DNA from 3 places in the Micromonospora sp. CPCC 205546 genome. Region 2 is predicted to be linked to each of the others. Evidence: riboswitches for the same ligand, from Rfam matches in the RefSeq annotation. Region 2 holds a riboswitch; each other region holds the start of a gene.
The links. Region 2 has a riboswitch for cobalamin ahead of V6U77_RS04130 (ABC transporter substrate-binding protein). Riboswitches for the same ligand answer to the same signal wherever they lie in the genome.
Positions count from the first base shown of each region.

Region 1 (5,399 bases), on a different contig from region 2:
CGTCCACGGGCGCGGCCAGCCAGCGGTACGCGGCCAGGTAGTGATGGCTGGGCGGCAGGTCCGGGTCGTGGTAGATCGCGATCGGGTTCTCCCCGAAGCCGCGTGGCGGCTGGATCAGCAGCACCACGTTGCCGAAGCGCAGCCCGGCGAGCACGATGTCGCCGCCGTCGGTGTAGAGCCCGCCGGGCGGCTCGCCCCAGTGGGCGAGCATCCGTTCCCGCAGCTCCGCCGGCACCTGCGCGAACCAGCGCCGGTACGTCTCGCCCGGCACCCGCGCCTCGGCGGCGCCGAGCTGTTCCTGGGTGAGCCACTCGACGTCGTGGCCGCCGGCGGCGATGAGGGCGTGGATGAGCGCGTCGCCGTCGTCGGGTGCCGGGGCGTCGCCGAGGTCGTAGCCGGCCTTCGCGAGGGCGGCGAGCAGCCGCACCGCCGAGGCGGGGGTGTCCAGGCCGACGGCGTTGCCGACCCGGGAGTGCTTCGTCGGGTAGGAGCTGAGCACCACGGCGAGCCGCTTGTCGGCCTGCGGCACGTGCCGCAGCCGGGCGTGCCGCACGGCGATGCCGGCCACCCGGGCGGCCCGCTCCGGGTCGGCCGCGTAGGTGGAGAGCCCGTCGGCGTCGATCTTCTTGAACGAGAACGGCACGGTGACGATCCGGCCGTCGAACTCGGGGATCGCCACCTGCATCGCGGCGTCCAGCGGGGAGAGCCCGGCGTCGCTGCCGGCCCACTGCTCCCGGGTGCTGGTCAGGCAGAGCGCCTGGATCACCGGCACGTCCAGGGCGGCGAGCGCGCCCACGTCCCAGGCGTCCTCGTCGCCTCCGCCGGAGGCGTCGGCGGCGACCGTGCCGCCGGCGGCGAGCACGGTGACCAGCAGGGCGTCGCAGCGGGCGAAGAGCCCGAGCGGCCCCGCGCCGGCGGTCAGGCCGCGCAGCGAGCCGCAGTAGATGGGCAGCGGGTCGCCGCCGGCCGCGTCGACCGCGTCGGCGAGGACGTCGACGAACCCGGTGTTCCCGGCCAGGGCGTGCGCCCGGTAGAAGACGATGCCGACGGTCGGCCGGTCCGGCCGCGCGGTTCGCTCCCCGTGGATGCCGTACGTCGGGGTGCGCGTGGGCGCGTCGAATCCCTCACCGGTGAGCAGCACCGTGTCGGAGAGGAACCGGGCGAGCTGGGCGAGGTTCTCCGGCCCGCCCTCGACCAGGTAGGTCAGGGCCTGGGTCGCCACCCCGGAGGCCACGGTGGAGGCCGCCATCAGCTCCGCGTCCGGCACGTTCTCGCCGCCGAGCACGACCGTCGGCACGCCGGAGGCCAGCACCGCGGCCAGCCCGTCCGGCCACGCCTGCCGGCCGCCGAGCAGGCGTACGACGGCGAGGTCGACGCCGTCGAGCAGGCCCGGCACGGCGTCAGCGGCGACGCGGGCGGGGTTCGCCAGCCGGTAGTCGGCGTCGCTGGCGCGGGCGGCCAGCAGGTCGGTGTCGGCGGTGGAGAGCAGCAGGATGCGCACGGACGGCTCCGGAGAGTGACGCCCGGGTCGACGCGGGGACGACCGGGCGATGCGGGGATGGGCGCGGTTCAGCGGGTACGACGCGCCGGTGGCCGGCTCACCGGCTCACCGGCGGGGTCGGGCGGCGCGGCGCTGGCGTCAGCGGCAGGCGGCGAGGGCGCGCCCGGGAGCGACCCGGCCGGTCACGGTGCGGGAGCGCCCGGGTGCCGGGCGACCGACGGCGGGCGCGGTTCGGGCCGTGGGGTGCGTGGCGGGCCGGCCGACCGGCGGTGCGGGGATGCGGCCGCCTGCGGAGCGGCCGCCGGGCGCGCAGCCGCCGTCACGGCCGGGCACGATGCGACGATGATCGTCGATGGGGGAGACGCGGTGCGTCATCGGGTCCTCCTCGGGTGTCCACGCCCTGGGGTCACTCCGACGGCCGAAGTATCCTGGCTCCCGGATCGACGCTCTCCCCCGGCCTTCCAACCGCGCACGCACGGTCGTGACTCACGAGGGGGGATCGCTCCCCGGTGACAGTGGCGGGACCGCGCCGGAATCGCACCGGCTTCCTTCACTGCCGTCAGGCCGCGAATGCTGCCACACCCCGGGCCGCCGGTCAACGCCACCCCACCCCGACCCACGACGCCTCGCATCGATCGACGAGGAACGATCAGGCCGTTCATTCGGGAACGCCTTTCACATTGTCGTCGGCCAATGTCATGTCCGGGCCGCCGAATACGGCGACGGTGGCCCCGGAACGCGCACGCGCCGGGCGTCCCGGCACGTGCGCGCACCCCGGCGCCCGCGCGCCGTTCCGCTCCCCAGCAGGCAGGCTACGGCGGCCGGGAACCGTCCCCGCCCGCCCGACGTGATGACGGGGACCTCGACCACGGTCGACGTCGGCTCACCGGTCGGCGAGCCCCGATTCGTAGCCCGCGGTGACCAGTTGCGCCCGGTCGGGGGCGGCCAGCTTCGTCAGCAACCGGCCGATGTGCGTCCTCACGGTGCCCCCGGCTGAGGTGCGGGTGCCGCTCGATCTCGGCGCTGGACATCCCCCGGGTGATCAACGTCAACACCTCCCGCTCCCGCCGGGTCACCCCGTCGACGCTGGGGTCCACCGCCGTGCTCGTGGCGCGGCTCGTCCGACTCGGGCGCCGCGAGCGCGCCTGACGGCGGGCGTCCTCCCCCTGTCAGGCCGGGTCACCCGACGCGGCGGGGCGGGACGCGACGTACCAGGCGGCGGTCGCGGCGACCGCCACCGTCGCGCTGAACAGGAAGGGTGCCCGCATGCCCAGGCCGGCGGCCAGCGCCCCGCCGGCGAGCGCCCCGAGCGCGGCGCAGCCGTAGGAGAGCATCCGGGAGGCGGCGACCACCCGACCGAGCAGGTCGCCGGGCACGAGGCGTTGCCGGACCGACAGCGCGGCCACGTTGAGGACCGCGAACGACGCGCTGGTGGTGACGACGACCGCCACCGCGGCGATCCGGTGCGGCGCGACGGCCAGGAGGGCCGGCGTCCCGGCCGTGACCGCCATCGACCAGGTCAGCACGGCACGGTGCCGGAGCCGGCCGATCAGCCGGTCGGCGACGAGGGAGCCGGCGAGCCCGCCGGCCGCGCCGGTCGCCAGCAGCAGGCCGAAGCCGAGCGCGCCGAGACCGAGGCTCTGCCGCGCGTACAGCACGAAGATCGCGAACCAGGCGCTGTCCGCGGCGGCGACCGCCGCGCCGACGACCACCAGCGTACGGAGCACGGGCTGCCGGGCCAGCCACCGCAGCCCGGCGAGCGCCCCGCGCCTGGCCGGGTCGACGGCGGCGCTCCTCCCGTCCCTGTCGGCGCCCGACCGTCCCGGGCCCGGGCCAGGGCGGGCCAGACTCAGCGGCAGGGACAGCACGAGCATGACGGCCAGCGCGAGCGAGGCGCCGTTGACGGCGAAGGGCAGCGCCGCGCCGACGACGAACAGCATCGCCCCGACCGGCGGACCGACGAACTCGTTGCCCACGATCTCACCCGCCACCAGCCGGCCGTTGGCTCGCTCCAGCTGCGCGTCGTCCACCAGTCGGGGGATCGCGGTCTGGGCGGCGGTGTCGCGCAGGGTCTCGCCGACACCGAGCAGGAAGGCGGCGGCGACCACGAGCGCCACCGAGGCCACGCCTGTCACCACGGCCACGGCCACCACCGCCAGCACCACGACGCGGCCGGCGTCGGCGGCGGCGATCAGCGCACGGGCCGCCCGACGGTCGGCCAGCGCGCCGGCCAGCAGGCCGGTGACCAGCCACGGCAGGAACTGCGCCGCGGCCACCGCGGCCACCGCCACCGGGTTGTCGCTCAGCGCGGCGGCGAGCAGTGGAAAGGCGGCCACCCGGATGCCGTCGCCCAGGTTGGCCAGCGCCGCGGCGGTCCAGAAGGTCCAGAAGGGACGGCCCAGCGACCGGGACCGATCAGCCATCGGGGCACCTTACCGCGCCGGGTCCGACGGAGCGGCCCCGTGACGCCCGGCGGGCCGCGGGCCGGAGTGCTCTCGGGCGGTACCGGTCGAGGGGGCGTGACGCCCCGGCAGGTCAGCGGGCATGACGCTTTGCCCGGTCAGCGGGCATGACGCCCCGGCAGGTCAGCGGGCGTGTGCCCGGCCGGTCAGCGGGCGTGGCGCTCCGGGTGGGCCCGGTTCCAGGCCCCGGCGGACCGCCGACCGGGCGGCGGCGCCCAGCGGACCGGCGGACGGACGGGGGTGGCGCCCAGCGCGTCGACGGGCGGCTGGCGCTCAGCGGGCCGGCGGACGGGTGGCCGGCACCAGGGCGAGGGTGGGCAGGAGCAGCAGCGGCACCACGAGCAGGGCGTGCAGCGTACCGACCCGGTCGCCGAGCAGACCGAGCAGCGGCGGACCGGCGAGGAAGGCGGTGTAGCCGATCACGGCGACCACACTGACCCGGGCCGGCGCCCGGTGCTCCTCGTCGGCCGCCGCGCTCATCCCGACCGGGAAGCCCAGCGACGCGCCGATCCCCCACAGCGCCACGCCGGCGATCGCCACCGGCCCGGAGCCGGCGAGCACCGCCACGCCCGCACCGAGCGTGGCGAGCAGGATCGTGCCGGACAGCACGGGCACCCGACCCCACCGGTCGAGCGCGACGGTGCCCACCGTGCGGCCCAGGGTCATGCCGACGACGAAGACGCCGAAGACGGCTGCGCCGGCCGCCTCGCTGAGGTCGTACCCGTCGATGAAGGCGACGGCCAGCCAGTCGTTGGCGCTGCCCTCGGCGAACGCCGCCACCAGCACCAGCAGCCCGATGAGCAGGGTGCGCGGCTCCCGCCAGGCGGCGAGCAGGTCGCGGCGCCGGTCGGCCGGGGCGGCCGACGCCGAGGAGGTGCCGCCCTCGGCCGCCGGCAGGAACGACCGGACGGCCAGCAGCGTGCCGAGCAGCACCACCACGGCCAGGGCGGCGAGGTGCGCGGCGACCGGCACGCCGAGGCGGGCGGAGCCGGCACCGAGCCCGGCGCCGGCCACGGAACCGAGGCTCCACGCCGCGTGGAAGCGGGGCATGACCGTACGTCCCAGCCGCCGCTCGACCACCGCGCCCTCGACGTTCATCGCCACGTCGCAGATGCCGGAGCCGTAGCCGAGGGCGCACAGCCCGACCGCGACCCCCGGCAGGGAGCCGGCCGGGGCGGCGACCCCGGCCACGGTCAGCCCGGCCGCGACGAGCGCGCTGCCGAGGGCCACCGTGCGGGCCGTGCCGAGGCGCTGCGCCACGAGCCCGGCGGTGGGCATCGCCAGCAGCGAGCCGACGGACATGGCGAGCAGGAGCAGCCCGAGCCGGCCCGCGCTGAGCCCGAGCGCGTCGCGGACGGCGGGCACCCGGGAGAACCAGGTGGCCACGGCCAGGCCGTTGAGCGCGAAGACCACGGCCACGGCGGTGCGGGCGGCCA
Region 1 is NZ_JBAKHL010000006.1:19,927-25,325, forward strand. Features, by position in the region: gene cobN (cobaltochelatase subunit CobN) at 1-1,501, opposite strand, end outside; cobalamin riboswitch at 1,923-2,052, opposite strand; gene V6U77_RS04995 (MFS transporter) at 2,671-3,924, opposite strand; gene V6U77_RS05000 (MFS transporter) at 4,237-5,399, opposite strand, start outside.
Region 1: linked by a shared signal. The riboswitch ahead of cobN (cobaltochelatase subunit CobN) and the one ahead of V6U77_RS04130 (ABC transporter substrate-binding protein) in region 2 are both predicted to bind cobalamin.

Region 2 (5,399 bases):
CCGCGCCAACTGGGGCGTCGACGACCCGCTGCCGGTGCAGTACCTGCGCTGGGTGGGCAACCTGCTCCAGGGCGACCTGGGCTGGTCCACCAGCCGCCACGAGCCGGTCACCTCCGTGCTCGCCGCCCGGGCCGGCTGGACCCTGCTGCTCGTGGGCGCCGCCCTCGCCCTCGTCCTCGTGGCGAGCCTGCTGCTGGGCACGCTGGCCGCGTACCGGCGCGGCGGCTGGTTCGACCGGGCGCTGCGCGCCACCGCGTACGCCGTGCAGTCGATGCCGGTGTTCTGGATCGGGCTGGCCGCCATCGCCCTGTTCGCACTCACCCTCGGGTGGCTGCCGGCCGGCGGGCTCACCGACATCACCGCCACCGGCACCGACCCCGCCGACGTGGCCCGGCACCTGATCCTCCCGGTGGGCGTGCTGGCGCTCGCCCAGATGCCGTGGTTCGTGCTGTTCATCCGTGACACCGTCGCCGAGAGCCTCCGCGACGACCACGTCCTCGCCGCCAGGGCCCGGGGCCTGCCCGGCCGCACGGTCCTGTTCGGCCACGCCCTGCGTACCGCGCTGCTGCCGTTCCTCACCCTCGTCGGCACCCACCTGCCCGAGCTGATCGGCGGCGCCGTCCTGGTGGAGACCGTGTTCTCCCTGCCCGGCCTCGGCGCGGTGACCGTCCAGGCCGCGCTGGGCAGCGACTTCCCGCTGCTGGCCGCCACGACCCTGGCCACCACCGTCGTGGTGCTGGCCGCGAACCTGGGCACCGACCTCGCCTACGCCGCCGCCGATCCCCGGGTACGCCTCGATGACTGACCTCGCCCTGCCCGTCCGGGTCCGGCGGCCGAAGCCGCGTACGGGCCGGGCCGGTGCCGCCGTCGCCTGGGCCGTGCTCGTCGGCGCGGGCCTGGCCTGCCTGCTCGCCCCCGTCCTCTGGCCGCTCGACGAGAGCGCGGTGGAGCTGGCCCGCACCCGGCTCGCGCCCTCCTGGGCGCACCCGGCCGGCACCGACGACCTGGGGCGCGACGTGGCCCACCGCAGCCTCTACGGCCTGCGGGTCTCGCTGCTCGTCGGCGCCGTCGCCGCGCTCGTCGCCACCGTGATCGGCGGGCTCGTCGGCGCGGTGGCCGGCACCCTCGGGGGCTGGGTCGACCGCGTGCTGATGCGGGTGGTCGACACCATCGCGGCGTTGCCGCACCTGCTGCTGGGCATCTTCATCGTCGCGATGCTGCGGCCGAGCCTGGGCGCGGTGATCCTGTCGATCGGGCTGACGCACTGGCTCTCCACCGCCCGCATCGTCCGCTCGGAGCTGCTCAGCCTGCGTACCCGGCCGTTCATCGACGCCGCGATCTCCGGCGGGGCCAGCCGCACCCGCGTGATCACCCGGCACCTGCTCCCGCACGTGCTGCCCCGGCTGGCGCTGGCCACCACGCTGATGGTGCCGCACGCCGTCTGGCACGAGACCGCGCTGTCCTTCCTCGGCCTGGGACTGCCCCCGCACCTGGCCTCGATCGGCAACATGATCAACGACGGGCAACGGTCCCTGCTCACCGGCGCCTGGTGGGCCAGCATCGTGCCCGGCCTGCTCCTCGTCGTCGTCACGCTGGCCCTGGCCGCACTCACCGGCCGCTGGCGCGACCGCCTCGACCCGCGCGTACGAGCGGAGCTGAACCTGTGACCACCACCCGCGAGCCTGCGCCCGTCCCGGCCGGCACCACCAGCGTCGCCCCGGCCGGCACCGCCGCCGCGCCGGACACCACCAGCGCGCCGTACACCGCCACCGCGCCGGACACCGCCACCGCGGCCGGCTCCGGTGGCCCGGCCGGCACCGGCGACGGCCGGCCCGGCCTGCTGGAGGTCGACGGGCTCACCGTCCGCTTCCAGCTCCGCGACGCCGTGGTGCAGGCCGTCACCGACCTGCACCTGACCGTCCACCCGGGGGAACTCCTCGCGGTCGTCGGGGAGTCCGGCTGCGGCAAGTCGGTGCTCGCGCACGCCCTGCTCGGCCTGCTCCCCGGCAACGCCACCGTCACGGGCCAGGCGCGGCTGCGCCCGCCCACCGGGGAGAAGCACGACCTGGTCGGCTCCTCCGAGCGCCACCTCGCCCGCGCCGTACGCGGTCGCGTGGTCGGGCTGGTGCCGCAGAGCCCCGCCACCGCGCTGAACCCCGTGCGTACGGGCCGCCGGCTGCTGGAGGAGACCCTGCGCGCCCACGGGCGCACCCGGCGCGAGGCGCCCGCAGCCGCCGAGCGGGTGGCCGCCGACGTCGGCCTCGACCCCGCCGACCTCGACCGCCATCCCCACGAACTCTCCGGCGGCATGGCGCAGCGCCTGGCCACCGCCCTCGCCCTCGCCCCCGATCCGCCGCTGCTGCTCGCCGACGAACCCACCACCGGCCTCGACCGGCCGCTGGTCGACCACACCCTCGACCTGCTGCGCCGTCGCTGTGACGCCGGCGGCGCGGTCCTGCTCATCACCCACGACCTGGCCGCCGCCCGCCGGATCGCCGACACGGTCGCCGTCATGTACGCCAGCCGGATCGTGGAACGGCGGCCGACGGGCGAGTTGTTCGCGGCGCCCGCCCACCCGTACACCGCCGGCCTGCTCGACGCCCTGCCCGAGCGGGCCTTCCGGCCTGTCCCCGGCCACCCGCCGATGCTCACCGACCTGCCTCCCGGCTGCGCCTTCGCCCCGCGCTGCGACCGCGCCACCGACGTCTGCCGCACCCCGCCCGCGCCCTTTGCGGGCGCCCCGGCCCGGGTCGCCTGCCACCACCCGCTGACCCTCGGAGCGCCGTGATGACCAGCACCGCGCTCGCGGCCCACGAGGTCGCGGTCTCCTTCGGCGGCCGGCGCGTCCTCGACGGCGTCGACCTGTGCGTCGCCCCCGGCGAGACGGTGGGCCTGCGCGGGCCCTCGGGCAGCGGCAAGTCCACCCTCGCCCGGGTGCTGGCCCTGCTGCACGCCCCCGAGGCCGGGCACGTCACCCTCGACGGCCACCGGGTGGCGGGCGCCCGGCACCGGCTGCCCGCCGCCGTCCGCACCCGCGTCGCGATCCTGTTCCAGAGCCCCCGCGCCGCCACCGACCCCCGGCTGGGCCTCGCCGACATCATCGCCGAACCGCTGCGCGCCACCGGCACGCCCGAGGCGCAGGCGCGGGCCCGGGCGGCGGAGCTGGCCGACCTCGTCGGCCTCACGCCCGACCTGCTGGCCCGCCGCCCCCACGCCGTCAGCGACGGGCAGCTGCAACGTGCCTGCCTCGCCCGCGCCCTCGTGCACCGGCCGGACTACCTGCTCTGCGACGAGGCCACCGCCATGCTCGACGCCTCCACCCAGGCGCACCTTGCGGCCGTCGTCACCGACTACCAGCGGCAGCACGCCGCCGGGGTCCTGCTCATCACCCACGACCCGGCGCTGATGGCCCGCTGGGCCACCCGGGTGGTCGACCTGCCGTCTGCGCCCCGGTCCTGACCGCGCCGGCGACCGCCCGGGGGCGCGACCGTCCCTCATGGTGTTCGTCACCGTGACTTCCGGGCGGGCCGGCCGCTAGGGTGACCCTGCCGTGGTGCTCGGGAAGCCGGTGCAAGACCGGTGCGGCCCTCGCCACTGTGATCGGGAAGTTCGCGGCCCTCGTCGTACGAGGTCACTGGGCGCCATGCGCCTGGGAAGGCCGGCCACGGACGCACCTCCCGTCAGCCAGGAGACCGGCCACGGCACAGCGATGACCCGTCCACGAGGTGTTGGAAGGCGGTCCCGATGCGCGTGCGCGCTGTGCGGTCCACCCTGTCCCGGCGCGTTGCCGCGCCCCTGTCCGTTCTCGTCGTCCTGCTCGGCGGCTGCGCCACGGACGATCCGGCCACGACGGCGTCGCCGTCGGCTGCCCCCGTCACGCTGACCAACTGCGGTACGCCGGTCAGCGTCGCCGCCCCGCCCGAGCGCGCGGTGACGCTGAACCAGCCCGCCACGGAGATCATGCTGGCCCTCGGCCTCGGCGACCGCATGGCCGGCACGGCGTACCTGGACGACGCGATCCTGCCCGAGCACGCGGCCGCGTACGCCGCCGTGCCGGTGCTGTCGGACAAGTACCCGGCGAAGGAGAAGCTGCTGGAGGCGGCGCCGGACTTCGTCTACGCCTCGTTCCACAGCGCCTTCGGCGACGAGGGGGTCGGCGACCGTGCCGCGCTGGCGGCACTCGGCGTCGACACGTACCTCTCGCCGGCGGGGTGCCCCAAGCAGCACCGGCCGGCGAAGCTGACCGTCGAGGACGTGTTCGCCGAGATCCGGGACGTGGCGGCCGTCTTCGGGGTGCCGGAGCGGGCCGAGAAGCTCATCGCCGACCAGCGGGCCCGCGTCGCCACGGCCGTCGCCCGCGTCGGCGCCGCGCGGGACGTGTCGGTGCTCTGGTGGGACGCCGGCAGCGACGCCCCCAGCGTGGGGGCCTGCTGCGGCAGCCCCGGAATGATCATGTCGGCGGTCGGGGTACGCAACGCGTTCGGCGACCTCTCCGGCGGCTGGGCCGACACCAGTTGGGAGTCGGTCGTGGACCGCGATCCCGGCGCGATCGTGCTGGTCGACGCGGGCTGGGACCCGGCCGCCGCGAAGCGGGCCTTCCTGGCCCGGCATCCCAGCCTGAAGGACCTGCCCGCCGTGGCCGGGCAACGCTTCGTCGTCATCCCGTTCTCGTCCACCTCCGCCGGGGTACGCGTCGTGCTCGGCGTCGAGGCGCTGGCCGCGGGCGTGGCGCAGCTCCCCGCCGGGGCGGACCGCTGACCGCCGTGGTCCGCCGCACCGCCGCCGACCCGACCCGGCCCGCCGCCGCCGACCGGACCGGTGGCCCCGCCGCCGCCCCGGCCCGGCCAGGCGGCCCCGGAGCCGTGCGTCACGCCGGGTTCCGCGCGGCGCACCCGGTCGGCCTGGCGGCGCTGCTGGTGGCCCTGCTGGCGGGTCTGGTCGTGTCGATCGGCGTGGCCGTCACCGTCGGGCCGGCCGACATCCCCGTGTGGGCGGTCTGGTCGGTCGTGGCCGACCGCCTGGGACTCCCGCACGCGGAGGTGCCGCTGCTGCGCGAGCACATCGTCTGGCGGCTGCGCCTGCCCCGGGTGCTGGGGGCCGCCGCCGTGGGGGGCGGGCTGGCGGCCGTCGGCGCGGTGATGCAGACCGTCACCCGCAACCCGCTCGCCGACCCGTACCTGCTGGGGGTCTCCTCCGGGGCGTCGCTCGGCGCGGTCGCGGTCCTCGTCCTGGGCTTCGGCGGTGGGGTCGCCGCGCTCACCGGGGGCGCCTTCGCCGGGGCGCTGGCCGCGTTCGCGGTCGTGGCCGTGGTGGCCGGCCGGCGGGCCGCGCTGGCGCCCACCAGGGTGGTGCTGGCCGGGGTGGCCGTCGCGCAGCTCTGCGGGGCGGCGACCTCGTTC
Region 2 is NZ_JBAKHL010000005.1:73,210-78,608, reverse strand. Features, by position in the region: gene V6U77_RS04150 (ABC transporter permease) at 1-805, shown strand, start outside; gene V6U77_RS04145 (ABC transporter permease) at 798-1,667, shown strand; gene V6U77_RS04140 (ABC transporter ATP-binding protein) at 1,664-2,788, shown strand; gene V6U77_RS04135 (ABC transporter ATP-binding protein) at 2,788-3,459, shown strand; cobalamin riboswitch at 3,535-3,715, shown strand; gene V6U77_RS04130 (ABC transporter substrate-binding protein) at 3,745-4,758, shown strand; gene V6U77_RS04125 (FecCD family ABC transporter permease) at 4,764-5,399, shown strand, end outside.

Region 3 (5,399 bases), on a different contig from region 2:
GTCCGGCTTCGGCATCTGGGCCAACCAGATGCCGGAGGCGGGGCAGGGCCCGGCCGTCGGGTCGGTCACCTTCAACAACCTCCGCCTGAGCAACAACGCGGTGGACATCCAGAACACCACCTCGACGTTCGTCATCAACCGCAACTGACCCACCCCGGTCGCCCGGGCGGCGGCCGGTCTCCCGGGCGGTGCGGCCACTGGACACCCGGTGGCCGCACCGCCCGGCCCGTCGGGCCTCCCGCCGGCCCCGTCGGCCGGGCCACGCGCCGGCCGGGACTCCGCCCCGGTCAGTGGGCCGGGGCGCCGTGCCGGCCCGCGCCGGCGGCGAACCGGGCCGCGCCGGCCGCCGCGTCGGCGGCCAGCGACTCCATCCCGTACGCCAGCTCGCCCGCCATCGCCTCAGGCTCGGGCAGGCCGGCGCCGGCGAGCAGCGCCGCCCGGTCGTTGCGCAGGCAGGTCTGCGGGTGCCGGGCGATCTCGGCGGCCAGCCGCTCGGCCGCCGCCCGGGACTCGCCCGGCGCGACCAGCCGGTTGACCAACCCCATGGCGTACGCCTCCTCGGCCGGCACCGGCCGGCCGGTGAGGATCAGGTCCATCGCCCGGCTCTCGCCGATCAGCCGGGGCAGCCGGACCGTGCCCCCGTCGATCAGCGGCACCCCCCAGCGGCGGCAGAACACCCCGAGCACCGCGTCGGACTCGGCGACCCGCAGGTCGCACCAGAGCGCCAGCTCCAACCCGCCGGCCACCGCGTGACCGGAGATCGCGGCGATCACCGGCTTGCCCAGCGTCATCCGGGTCGGACCCATCGGGCCGTCCCCCTGCGCCTCGACCCGGTTGCCGCTCGGGGTGCCGATGGCCTTCAGGTCGGCCCCGGCGCAGAACGTGCCGCCGGCCCCCCAGAGCACGGCCACGCAGGCGTCGGGATCGGCCTCGAAGGCGCGGAAGGCGTCGGCCAGCGCCCGGGCCGTCGGCCCGTCGACCGCGTTGCGGGCCGCCGGGCGGTCCAGGATCACCGTGGTCACCGCCGCGGCGCGTTCGACGCGTACCCCCATCCCGACAGCATGCCCCCGGCGGTGCCGGCGGCGCCAGGGGCGTCAGCGCGCGGCGGGTCGGGCCGGGCGGACCAGGGTGGCGCCCAGCGCGGCGCCGACCACACAGGCCACCCCGGCCGCCTGCGTCCAGGCCAGCAGCTCGCCCAGCAGGACCAGCCCGACCAGCGCGCCGATCGCCGGCTCCAGGCTGAGCAGGATCGCGAAGACCCGGGCCGGCATCCGCCGCAGCGCCGCCATCTCCGCCGAGTACGGCAGCACCGACGACAGCAGCGCCACCGCCGCGCCCAGCGCGAGGGTCCACGGGTCGAGCAGGGCCGTACCGCTGCCGGAGACCCCGAACGGCAGCACGGCCAGCGCGGCGACGGCCATCCCCAGCGCGAGGCCCCGGCTGCCCGGCACCCGGGCGCTGACCGCCTTGCCGAGCAGGACGTAGCCGGCCCAGCCGACCGCGACGGCCACGCAGCACAGCAGCCCCAGCCGGTCCACCCCCGTCCCGCCGAGCCCGCTGATCAGCAGCACCCCGCCGCCGGCCAGCCCCGCCCACGCCACGTCGGCGGGCCGGCGGCTGCCGGCGAGCGACACCAGCAGCGGCCCGGCGAAGCCGATGGTGACCGCGACGCCGAGCGGCACCCGTTCCAGGGCCGCGTAGAAGGCGAGGTTCATCACCGCCAGGGCCAGCCCGAACGCCCCGACCAGACCGGCGGTACGCCAGCCCAGGCGCAGCCCCGGCCGGACCAGGACCAGCAGGACGAGCGCGGCGAAGCCGAGCCGCAGGGTGGTGGTGCCGCCCGCGCTGGTGCTGCCGAAGAGCTGCTTGGCGACGGCCGCCCCGACCTGGGTGGAGAGCATGCCGAGCAGCATCAGCAGCGGGGGCGGCACGGCCCGGGGCTGCCCCAGCGCGAGGGTCAGTCGGGTCGCCGGTCGACCGGCCGGCAGCGGGCGGGAGGAGAGTGCGTACACCCGGACCACAGTGGTCCCGGAACGCGCGGCCCGCGACCGGATTTCCACTGCCTGTGGGCGCGCCGCGCGGCCCGCCGGGCCGGGGCGGGCCGGGCGGCGCTAGCATCCCCGACGGCACGATCATGTGAGGTGCCCCGCGCGAGCGGGGAGAATCGGGAAGCCGGTGCGAATCCGGCACGGGCCCGCCGCGGTGACCGGGGAGCCACCGTCCACGCGTACGCGCAGCCACTGGCCCGCCCGGGCCGGGAAGGCGGACGGCCAGGCGTCGATCCGGGAGTCCGAAGACCGGCCTCGCGTCCGGTGCCCGCGTCCGGTGTGGCGTGGGCCGAGCGCAGCGGGAGCCTGCCTTGGATCTGTACGACGTCATCCACCGCCGCCGGGACGTACGCGCCCAGTTCACCGGCGCGCCGGTGCCGGAGGAGACGCTGCACCGGGTGCTGTCGGCGGCGCACGCCGCGCCGAGCGTCGGCTACTCGCAGCCCTGGGACTTCGTCGTGGTGCGCGACCCGGAGCTGCGTCGCCGGTTCCACGAGCACGTCCACACCGAGCGGGACGCCTTCGCGGCGACGCTCGACGGGGAGGCGGCCGAGCGGTTCGCCCGCATCAAGATCGACGGGGTCCTGGAGTCGACCCTGTCGGTGGTGGTCACCCACGACCAGGCCCGGGGCGGCCCCGCCGTACTCGGCCGGCACGCCATCGCCGACACCGGGCTCTACTCGACCTGCCTCGCCATCGAGAACCTCTGGCTCGCCGCGACCGCCGAGGGGCTCGGGGTGGGCTGGGTGTCGTTCTACCGGGAGCCGTGGCTCGCCGAGCTGCTCGGCATCCCCGACGGGATCCGACCGGTGGCGTGGCTCTGCCTCGGGCCGGTCACCCACTTCGAGTCCGTACCGGACCTGGCCCGGCACGGCTGGCGGCAGAAACGCCCACTGGCCGACGCGATCCACCACGACCGCTGGTCGGCACGCTGACCGGCGGGGCGTCCCGTTACGGGCCGGCGGGGCCCTGATCACGTACCGCTGCGGATCCGTCACCGCCGCCCGGTTTGCGACGGCTCCTGCCGGGAAGTCGGTACGGGTGCGAGCACTCTTGACGAAGATCGAGCAGGCATCCGGTCTGGACCGGGTCGGCGACCGGTTGCAGCGCGCCGTCCAGGCCACCCTCCGACCGCAGCGGGTCCGCGACCTGCTGCACGGCGTCTGGCTGGGCCATCCGCTGCATCCGGCGATGGTGCAGGTGCCGGTCGGCGCGTGGATCAGCACGGCGGTGCTGGACCTCATGCCGGGGCAGCGCCGGGCCGCCACCACCCTGTGCGCGGTGGGCACCGTCAGCGCCCTCCCGGCCGCGGTCGCCGGCCTCAACGACTGGGCGGCCCTGGCCCGTGACCAGCGCCGCGTCGGCCTGGTGCACGCCGCGTCCAACAGCGTCGGCCTGGCGTTCTACGCCGGCTCGGTGGCCGCCCGGATGGCCGGCCGGCACAACCTCGGCCGGACGCTCGGCTTCCTCGGGCTGGGCGCCGCGAGCATGGGGGCCTACATCGGCGGGCACCTGGCGTACAAGCAGGGCGCGCAGGTCAACCAGAGCATCTCCGAGCTGCACCGGATGAGCGACGGCTGGCACTCCATCGCCGACATGTCCGCCCTGCCGGAGCGGCAGCTGATCACGCGGGAGGTCGACGACGTCTCGGTGATCCTCTACCGGCACGGCGACGAGGTCACCGTCATGCTGGAGCGCTGTCCGCACCAGAGCGGCCCGCTGGGCGAGGGCGAGGTGCAGGAGATCGACGGGCACGCGTGCGTGGTGTGCCCGTGGCACGGCAGCGCGTTCCGCCTCAACGGGGGCGAGGTCGTGCACGGCCCGTCCGGCAACGACCAGCAGGTCCTGCCGACCCGCGTCGTCGACGGCGTCCTGGAGACCCGCCTCCCCTGACGGGCGCGCTCCAACCCAACGTTCCCCGACCCGGCGCTCTCCGGTCCCGGCTTCCGCTGTCGATCAAGAGGTTCGGGTCGGGTTCGATCTCCTGCCGTGCCCGAACCTCTTGATCACCCGAGCGGGGGTGTGGTCAGAGGCGGCGGTGACGGCCGATCGGGGTGTCGCGGGTCGGGTGCGGGTGTGACCGGTCGTGGCCGGCCAGCCCGCCGTCGTGGGTGCCGGGGGCCGTGCCGGGGAGGGGCGCGCCCGCGCGCTCGTTGCCGCCCGGGGACGCGGAGCCGTGACCGGTCGGGTGTGCGGGTTCCCGGTCGTCGGTGTCAGTACCGCTCCGGTCGGCTCCGATCGCGCTGCCGCGCGGGGTGGTGCCGGTGTCCCGGCGACCCGCGCCGCGCCCGGTCGTGGTGCCACGGCGCGCGGTGGTGCCACGGCGCGCGGCGGCCGTGGCCCGTGCCGCCCCGGCCGGTACGTAACCCGGTCGGCGGCGTAGGCCCAGGACCGCGCCGATCTGCGCGCCGACGATGCTCGCCACCGCCAGGACCGCGGAGACCGCGAGGGGCCGGTTCACCCGGTCGGGCTCGCCGGCCCGGGCGGCTCCCACCGTCAGCGTCGGGGCCTGACCGGCGCCCTTCTGCGCCGGTGGCGGCACCGGGGCCTCGGCGGCCGGTGGCGGCGTCGCCCGCTCGGGAGCGACCTTCCCGGGCACCGGCTGCGGGGCCGGCCGGGCGGGCGCGGGCGGGGTCGGGCGGGCGACGAGGCGACCGTTGGCGTGCCGGCGGGCACCCCGGTCCTCGGCGTCCCCGGGAAGCTTCAGCAGTTGACCCGGGTGGATCCGGTCGGGGTCGCCGAGCCGGTTCAGTTCGGCCAGGTCCCGGTAGTCGGCGAACCCGTCCAGGTAGCGCTGGGCGACGGCGCCCAGGTGGTCGCCCCGGACCACCCGGTAGACGGCCACGCCGTCGCCCGGGTCGGTCGGGCCCGGCCAGGCGGCCTCCGCGACAGCCGGCTGCGTGGCCGTGGTCGCTGCGGCCGGCAGGGCGTACGGGCCGGTCATCGCCGTCGCCGCGCTCGCCGCCGGGCTGGCCGCGAGGATCAGCGCGACCGAACCGATCAGCGCGGCGGCGGCCCGCTGCTGGCGACTGATCCCCGGCAGCCGGGGCGCGGGCCGGCGCAGCGCCTGCGCGCAGAGCTCGACCAGCACCGAGAAGGCGAAGGTGGCCCAGCCGAACCAGCCGGCCAGCGCCAGCGCCCGCAGGAAGAGCCGCCCGTCGTCGCGGCTGGTCAGCGTCGAGCCAATCTCCGCGACGGTGGGCAGGTGGTCGGGCAACGGGTTGCCGGCGAGGGCGAGCAGCGCCACCGGCGCGCCGACCAGCACCGCGCAGAGCACGACGAGCGCGCCGGACCCGGTCAGGATGCGTCCGGTCCGCCGTACGGCGGAACGACCCGATGCGGCCATGGCTG
Region 3 is NZ_JBAKHL010000004.1:265,481-270,879, forward strand. Features, by position in the region: gene V6U77_RS03280 (discoidin domain-containing protein) at 1-148, shown strand, start outside; gene V6U77_RS03285 (crotonase/enoyl-CoA hydratase family protein) at 288-1,052, opposite strand; gene V6U77_RS03290 (EamA family transporter) at 1,095-2,012, opposite strand; cobalamin riboswitch at 2,135-2,309, shown strand; gene bluB (5,6-dimethylbenzimidazole synthase) at 2,360-2,983, shown strand; gene V6U77_RS03300 (Rieske 2Fe-2S domain-containing protein) at 3,090-3,941, shown strand; partial or broken gene V6U77_RS03305 (LysM peptidoglycan-binding domain-containing protein) at 4,390-5,394, opposite strand.
Region 3: linked by a shared signal. The riboswitch ahead of bluB (5,6-dimethylbenzimidazole synthase) and the one ahead of V6U77_RS04130 (ABC transporter substrate-binding protein) in region 2 are both predicted to bind cobalamin.